One region of the Paenibacillus sp. OK060 genome, then DNA from elsewhere that is predicted to be linked to it. Evidence: predicted binding sites of a transcription regulator. Region 1 holds the regulator's gene; the other holds the start of a gene.

Region 1 (4,244 bases):
TTTCACGATATCGTCGACTCCAATTGAACGCTCACGGTTCCCTTTTGTCGTCAAAATCCGATTACTTCCTATTTTGACATAAGGACGACGGAGCATGAAGATGACTGCTAAAAATACATACAGCAACAAGGTCACCCAGTCCCAAGTGGTCATCGGAGCTTTGACAAGAAATGTACTCATAAAGAGGTACAGGAATGCTAGTCCGATCAGAAAAATAGGAAACAGAAGACTGCGTCCTTTAAATACGTCCTCACCTGGTGTGCCAAAAACCGGTTTACCGCTTTTTTTACGTTGCTGATTCAACTGCTTAGAATTTTTTCGAACCGTTCTCTCGAACGAACGCGACATGAGAATCCCCCTTAGATGTTCTTTGTATCGGCTTACATAACTGCAAACCAACATTTCCCCCTATAATTTGCAACCTCTAGATAACAGGAAAAAACCTAAATATCATAATGATATCATTAGGTTTCCTTAATGTTTGAGTTTGCCTTGGTGGCCTTGATCGTTCTCATCATCTACAATTTCAATCGTATCCAGTTGTTGTCTGAAATTGCTTCGAATGTTATTCAAATAGATTTCTCTAAGTTTGGCACGTTCAGCGAGCTCTTCCTCTGTCAATCCAGTGGATTTTTGCTTACGGGCCAATTCATTAATACGTGCTACCAGACTATCTATATCCAAGCTTGTCCCCTCCAAAAATACAAAGTCATATTAACTTTGACATGTTAAGGGCAGCTTGTCAAGCTGACACGCATTAGCGCGTGTGGATATGCAGCTTTAATCTGTGAATTGAGGCAGTATTAAGACTTGCCCCACCTGTATTGAAGTTGAATGAAGTTGATTCACTTTCTTGATTGCTTCTATATATACACGTGTATCCATTGTTTCAGGTTTGTGATCCAATGATATACTCCATAGCGTATCTCCTTGTGAAACTGCCATCTTCCCCCCAGGCAACAGATCGTTCTCATTGCCAGCGAACACAGTCAATACTGTACTACATCCAACCAGTATAATTAAGCTTACGATTATTAATTTCAAGACCCAAGTTGGGACATTACCTTTTGCAAAAACCTTTTTAAAATTCCTTATGTTAGTTTCAACCACTTCTGAATGCACCGGTTCGTAAATACTTTGATAAGTAGAATATCTCATTAAATATCGACCTCCAAACGTTTGTTCCTATCTGTTGAAATTAATATAACACGAACACATGTTTTGTACAATAACTTTTTAGAACAATTGTTCGCTTTTTTTTGTCGATACTACATTCTATTATCTTTCTTCTATTGTATTGGAATTGTCATTTGCAGTATTTGATTAGACCAAAAGAAAATTTTCATCTTAATTTGCAAAAAAACATTGATTTTATGGCATTTTATTTAGAACTTATGTTTGTACGAACGGAGGTTCTATGTTATAATTTTCCCAAACGTTACTAAAATGGGGTTGATACGGTATGTCGAAGATATCCAGCAGGCAACAGGCTATTCTGGAGTTTATACGCAATGAAGTCCGGTTGAAGGGGTATCCTCCTTCCGTACGCGAAATTGGTGAAGCCGTTGGGTTGGCTTCCAGCTCTACAGTACATGGACATCTGGATCGTTTGGAGAAGAAAGGTCTGATTAGACGTGACCCAACCAAACCAAGAGCCATTGAACTTCTCAGCCAGGAAGAGTCAGAGCATTCACATCAGTTTGCTCACAGCGTTGCTCGCATTCCTGTCGTGGGTAAAGTTACTGCAGGGGTTCCAATCACAGCAACAGAAAATATCGAAGATTACTTCCCTCTTCCTACGCATTATGTAGGCGAACAGAAAGTATTTATGCTTTCGGTCGTGGGAGACAGTATGGTTGAAGCAGGCATTGTTAACGGAGACTATGTTATCGTACGTCAGCAGCAAACTGCAGATAACGGCGATATCGTAGTAGCCATGACTGAAGACGATGAAGCAACGGTTAAAACGTTCTACAAAGAGAAAGATCATATTCGTCTTCAACCGGAAAACTCGACTTTTGAACCGTTGCGTTTGAAACACGTTAGCATCCTGGGCAAAGTCATTGGCCTTTTCCGTGATATTCATTAATATGTATTGAAGTTGTACAGAGCTCTCACAATAAGATACATAAAGAGGTTGTCCCGTTCAACGGGACAACCTCTTTTTTCTTATACAACTTATATTGTTCTACGTTAGTAGATTATTCGCTGCGTTTAAGAATGCTTTTATGATGAGAAAACACATCAAAACTCTGTTGACCATGGTAGGAACCCATTCCACTTTCTCCTACGCCGCCAAACGGAAGATAATGTGATGTCATATGAGACAATGTATCATTAATGCAACCACCACCAAAAGATACTTGATTCAGAACCTGATTCTGCAGATCCTCATCCTGAGTGAAGAGATATAATGCCAGTGGTTTTGGACGGCGAACAATCTCATCTAGCATGGGATTGAGGTCGGTATACTTAAATACAGGAAGAACTGGACCAAAGATCTCTTCTTGCATCACTGGGGATTTCCAATCCACTTCCCCCAGTACTGTTGGTTCAATGAGCAGCTGATCACGTTCAGAACGTCCACCGATCATTGCTTTGCCATCTTGGAGTAACACCGATAAACGATCAAAGTTACGTGCGTTGACAATGTGCGGGAAATCAGCATTTCTCATCACATCGTCTCCAAATTTATCCTGAATTTCTGCACCGATCAATTCCAATAATTTGTCATGTACTTCCTCGTGCACAAGCAAATAGTCTGGAGCGACACAGGTTTGCCCAGCATTCAGGAATTTACCGCGCACAATGCGCTGAGCTGCCAGCTTCAAATCTGCATCCTGGTGGACAATGACCGGACTCTTACCACCTAGTTCTAACGTAACTGGAGTCAAATGCTCAGCAGCTGCCTTCATAACAATGCGGCCAACACCTGTACTGCCTGTAAAGAAAATATAATCAAACTTTTCTTTCAACAATGCCGTACTCGTCTCGACTTCCCCTTCCATAACTGCCAGGTACTCACTAGGAAATATCTCATGAATCAAATCATAAGTCAGACGTGACACGGCTGGGGTTAATTCAGACGGCTTAATAATGGCACAGTTACCCGCAGCAATGGCTCCAATTAGAGGGCCGAAAGCCAGTTGGAACGGATAGTTCCAAGGTGCAATAATAAGAGCAACTCCATAAGGTTCAGGATAAATTAAGCTTGTTCCATCAGGTATAGCAGAATTTGTAGGCACAGGTTTTGGTGTAGCCCATTCCTCCAAATGTTCCAATGCAAAATCTAGTTCACCCAACACGATCCGAATCTCAGAGCCATAAGCCTCTGCTTCAGATTTATTTAGATCCGCACGAAGTGCGTCAAGAATACGTTGTTGATATTTCTCAATTCCCTGTCTTAATTGCTGAAGAGCACGAATACGGTACTCAATAGACTTAGTCTGACCTGTATAAAAAAATGTCCGCTGTTCGGCAACCAGTTGCTTCTCTTGTTCCATATTAACATCTCCAATTAATTGTCCAAAATTTAATTTCTAAAAACATAAATGAATTATAACGCAATTATATGAAACTATCAACATATAGATACTGTAAAAATAGAGCAAACAATTAAAACATACTCTCGCTTCAACGATATGATCATAATTTAATTAACCATTCTGGTTCTTATTGACTACATTAAAAGCCTTAACACTAATATGCCAAAACTTATGCTACGAATGCCAGCTTCCTCTTTACATTCTTATTCCAGTCCCCGTTTTAGTCCAACATGATGTATCCATCCTTCCAAATGGTGGGCACGTGTTCTGTCTATATTTTCTCTTACTGAATTTTTTCTTCATTATATACACTTTGAGTGAGGATACTTACTGACATCTCTTTATCAGAATAGGATTGACAAAAAAAGAGGTCATTGCTACAATGGCCCTCATATCTTAAGGAAGGATGATTCAGATGATTCGTCGTCTAAAAAAACTAAAGAATGTGGCTACCGCATCACGCTTCTAAGTTACTCAGAAATAAAACTTAGAAGCGAGGAAACTAAAATGAATATAAACCAATTTAATCACTGGTCTGAAATTAAGTATTTAAAAGATATTGTAACCAATCCATTAATCGAAGTTGGCGATTACTCCTATTACTCTGGTTATTACGATAACCATTCATCTTTTGAAGATGGATGCGTAAGATATTTATGGGGAGATGACAAATCGAGGAGCTTATTCAACCCCATTGAG
Region 2 (4,244 bases), on a different contig from region 1:
TCTATCTTGCCATCAGTTACACTGGAACGCAGCCGCAAAAAGCGGCTTGAACATGCACATCCATGGATATATAACAATGAAATTGCCTCTGTTGAAGGAAACCCCGAGCCGGGAGATCTGGTCAACGTATTGAATCACCAAGGTCGCTATCTTGCGACGGGATACTATAATCCTGCATCTCAAATCACAGTTCGAGTCGTGGCCTATCAACCTTTGGAGTTTAAACAGATGGACACCGCGTTTTTTGCAGCGCGTTTCCGCGATTGCTTGCGCCACCGGGAGCGTTTTATCCAGGATGGAGAGGCATACCGTCTCGTTTATGGGGAAGCTGATTTCCTGCCAGGACTGATCGTTGACCGTTTTGGCAGCATCCTTGTTGTTCAATTGCTCACACTGGGCATGGACCGTTGCCGCGAAGCGATCGTACAAGCTCTAATTGAAGTGATGCAGCCGGAAGGCATCTATGAACGCAGTGATGTGTCCATTCGTGAACTGGAAGGCTTGGAGCAGACGAAAGGACCATTGTATGGGGATTGCCCGCGTCATGTCACGGTAACGGAGAATGGATTGCTCATTAAAGTGGATATCGTAGAAGGCCAGAAGACAGGGTACTTCTTTGACCAGCGAGAGAATCGTGCAGCCATCGAACCACTTATGAAGGGTTGGGGTTACAAGAGTGGCATTACGCTCCAACAGACCGAGCAGGATGGTACGCAGCAGTTGCTTCCTGTGAATAAAAGTGGCAAGGTTGTGACGTTCCCTTATTGGGATGGGGCTACTGTGCTGGAATGTTTCTCACACACAGGCAGCTTCACATTGAACGCCTGCAAATATGGAGCCAAAAAAGTAACATGTCTTGATATCTCAGAGCATGCGATTGAAAGTGCACGTACTAACGTAGAGCTGAACGGTTTCACTGACCGGGTCGAATTTGTCGTTGCGGATGCATTTCAATACTTGCGTGAGCAGGTGAAAGGCCTCGATGAGCGTAACGTACGTGCGCGTGCTGGCGAACAGAAAGTGGATACGTCCAAAGCGCTTGCAGCCAGTGGTAAAACATTTGATGTGGTTATCCTCGATCCGCCAGCCTTTGCCAAAACGAAATCAGCAGTTAAAGGCGCATGCCGTGGATATAAGGATATCAATCTGCAAGGAATGAAGCTGGTGAATGAGGGCGGGTATCTGGTAACGGCAAGCTGTTCATATCACATGCGTCCGGATCTCTTCCTGGAAACCATTGCGGATGCAGCCGAAGATGCAGGCAAAGTACTGCGTCTGATCGACTGGAAAGCAGCCGGTAAGGATCACCCGCAAATTCTGGGCGTAGACGAAGGTCATTACCTGAAATTTGCCATCTTCGAAGTGCGCAGCAAAAAGAATTAATCGAGCGATTTCCATTTAAGTCGAACATACATTTACGCAAAGAGTCCACAGTTTTCATAAGCTGCGGGCTTTTTGCTATGCTCGTGCATATGATCTCTGGAATTGCCGGATAGTGGCAAACGTATGTTCCGAACCAAGTCAGATATGTTATACTGGGAATTAAAATCTGTTCGTGATGGTTTGGAGGATTAAACATGTCCGTAAGCTTTGTTATTGGCCGGGCAGGCAGCGGCAAGAGTACGCTGATTACCCGGGAAATCACATCCCTGCTACAAAAGGAACCGCAAGGTAAACCACTGATTCTGCTGGTCCCGGAACAGAGTTCGTTTCGAACCGAACAGTCACTGGTTTCTTCAGGTGCTATAAAAGGTACCATGCGTGCTGAAGTGCTTGGTTTTCGCCGATTGGCCTATCGGGTAATGCAGGAGGCAGGTGGTTCTGCACGTATTCCCATTGGAGCTGAAGGTAAAAAAATGCTGCTCTACAAAGTGCTCCAGCGTCGTAAGGAAGAATTGAAGCTGTTTGCAGCATCAGGCAGTCAGCTGGGATTTATCGGAGACTTGAATGATCTATACAGTGAGTTTAAACGTTATGAACTTGACCCCACTTCACTGGAAGAAGGACTTTCCGCATGGAATACTTCCTCTTCTGCACCGATTCTGGGAGACAAGCTGCATGACTTGCTTCTTATATACCGTGATTATGAAAAGGAATTAACCGAACTATATATCGATGATGAAGACACGTTGACTGAACTAACAGAGCGGTTGCCGGAGAGCACGCTGCTGCAAGATGCACAGATCTGGATCGATGGATTTCAGGGATTTACCCCGCAGGAAATGAGTGTCATTGGAAGATTGATGCTGCAAGCTTCTTCCGTCACAATTGCATTGACGTTGGATCGTGCTTACGACCACGGCGCACTTCCAGGAGAACTGGAGCTGTTCCATCCCACAGCGAGTGCATATGCACGTCTTAAAGGCATGGCTGAGGATCTGGGTGTTCTTAATGAGACAACCGTGCTTCAACTGGAAGTTTTGCCAAGATATGAAGGCAGTCCTGGACTGGCGCATTTGGAGGCTGGCTTTGATCGTAGAGTCCGCTGGAAGAGTGAGGGGCGTGATGCGGGTGTCCGACTTTACGCCGCTGAGAACCGCCGGGCTGAGATGGAAGGAGCACTTCGTGAGATGCGTCGTCTGGCGCAAGATGAAGGTGCGCGTTATGGAGATATGGCAGTGCTCGTTCGTCAGTTGGATACATATGCCGACATTGCTGAGCCTCTATTCAGGGATTATGGCGTGCCTGTCTTTCTGGATCGGAGAAGAAATGAACTACATCATCCATTATCGGAATTTATTCGTTCAGCACTCGATATCGTTCGCCGTCGCTGGCGTTATGAGGATGTATTTCGCTGTGTGAAAACGGATCTGCTGCTCCCACGTGGCGGTTCCATTACACGTGAAGATATGGACCAGCTCGAAAATTATATATTAGCTTGCGGAATTCACGGATACCGCTGGACAGATGGCAAGCCATGGAAGTATGTACCCAGCCTGTCCCTGGAAGACAACGATCAGGATGTCCGCAGCCGGGGCCGGGAACAAATGCTGTCCTTAATGGAAAAATGTCGTACGGTGATTGTTGATCCACTGGGTGCTTTTGAGAAACGAATGAGCAAGGCAAAGACAGCTAAAGACCAATGTGCGGCGCTTTACAGATTACTGGAAGATGCCGAGATTCCTTGGAAGCTGGATCAGATGTCTGCAGAAGCCAAGGCTCAGGGTGATCCGGAACGTTCGAGAGAGCATCGTCAAATGTGGGGTGCCGTCCTTGATCTATTAGATCAGATGGTTGATATGATGGGGGCCGAACGGCTGGATATCGATTTATTTGCCGGGCTAATGGAGACTGGGTTAACCGAACTGAAGCTGGGACTTGTTCCTCCAGCGCTTGATCAAGTGTTGGTTGGATCGATGGATCGTACACGTCTTCAGGGTATCAAGTATGTATTTATTCTGGGTGCAGTAGAGGGTGAACTGCCTGCTGTGCCTCAGGATGATGGTGTATTAACTGAGCAGGAACGGCTGCTGTTGACGGAGAGAGGTTTGGGGCTTGGGCCAGGAGCAACAAGACAAATGTTGGATGAACGCTTTCTGATATATACAGCCCTGACAGCGGCGAGCAATCAGTTATGGCTGAGTTATCCCGTTGCAGATGATGAAGGGAAAACATTGCTACCCTCAGAAATTGTACGACATGTACGTAAGATGTTCGGTCTACATGAGCAGCCATTACTTGCCCAGCCGCCGGTTACAAATGCTGAAGAGGTGCACTGGTCTTATGTTATTCATCCTGGTCAGAGCCTCTCTTATCTCATCGGACAGTTGCGCAGATGGGGCCGTGGAGAAGATATTCCTGAAATGTGGTGGGCGATCTATAACTGGCATGTCTCTCGGGAGACAAGCAGACCTCAGCTGAAACAATTGCTTGGATCGGTCTTTTATCGCAATCGGGCGTTACCTTTACGTACGGCTACCAGCCGTAGATTATATGGTACAGAGGTAAGGACCAGTGTCTCCAGAATGGAGCGTTTTGTGGCGTGTGCGTTCTCCCATTTTGCATCCCATGGGCTGCGACTGAAAGAGCGCCAGTTGTACCGCTTGCAAGCCCCTGATATAGGACAATTGTTCCATGCTGCCTTGAGTCAGCTTGCCATGCGTTTGCGTGAGCAGAATCGCAGTTGGGGCAGTCTGTCTCCGGATGAATGTCGGAAGGAAGCGGAGCACACCGTGGAGCAGATTGCACCACAGTTGCAGGGAGAGATTTTGCTTAGCACGAAACGGTATGGTTATATCTTCCGC

Evidence for each region. Region 1 encodes LexA, which represses DNA repair genes until DNA is damaged. Its sites were predicted from a motif close to CGAACATATGTTCG; they were not measured.
Region 2: the regulator LexA is predicted to act here: its motif matches at 1,500-1,513, upstream of addB (helicase-exonuclease AddAB subunit AddB).

The regions. Positions count from the first base shown of each region.
Region 1 is NZ_FNFR01000002.1:681,585-685,828, forward strand. It holds gene BLS14_RS09290 (hypothetical protein) at 1-348, opposite strand, end outside; gene BLS14_RS09295 (DUF896 domain-containing protein) at 475-684, opposite strand; gene BLS14_RS09300 (LysM peptidoglycan-binding domain-containing protein) at 781-1,158, opposite strand; gene lexA (transcriptional repressor LexA) at 1,463-2,089, shown strand; gene BLS14_RS09310 (aldehyde dehydrogenase) at 2,202-3,503, opposite strand; gene BLS14_RS09315 (CatB-related O-acetyltransferase) at 4,053-4,244, shown strand, end outside.
Region 2 is NZ_FNFR01000005.1:138,342-142,585, reverse strand. It holds gene BLS14_RS19260 (class I SAM-dependent rRNA methyltransferase) at 7-1,383, shown strand; gene addB (helicase-exonuclease AddAB subunit AddB) at 1,578-4,244, shown strand, end outside.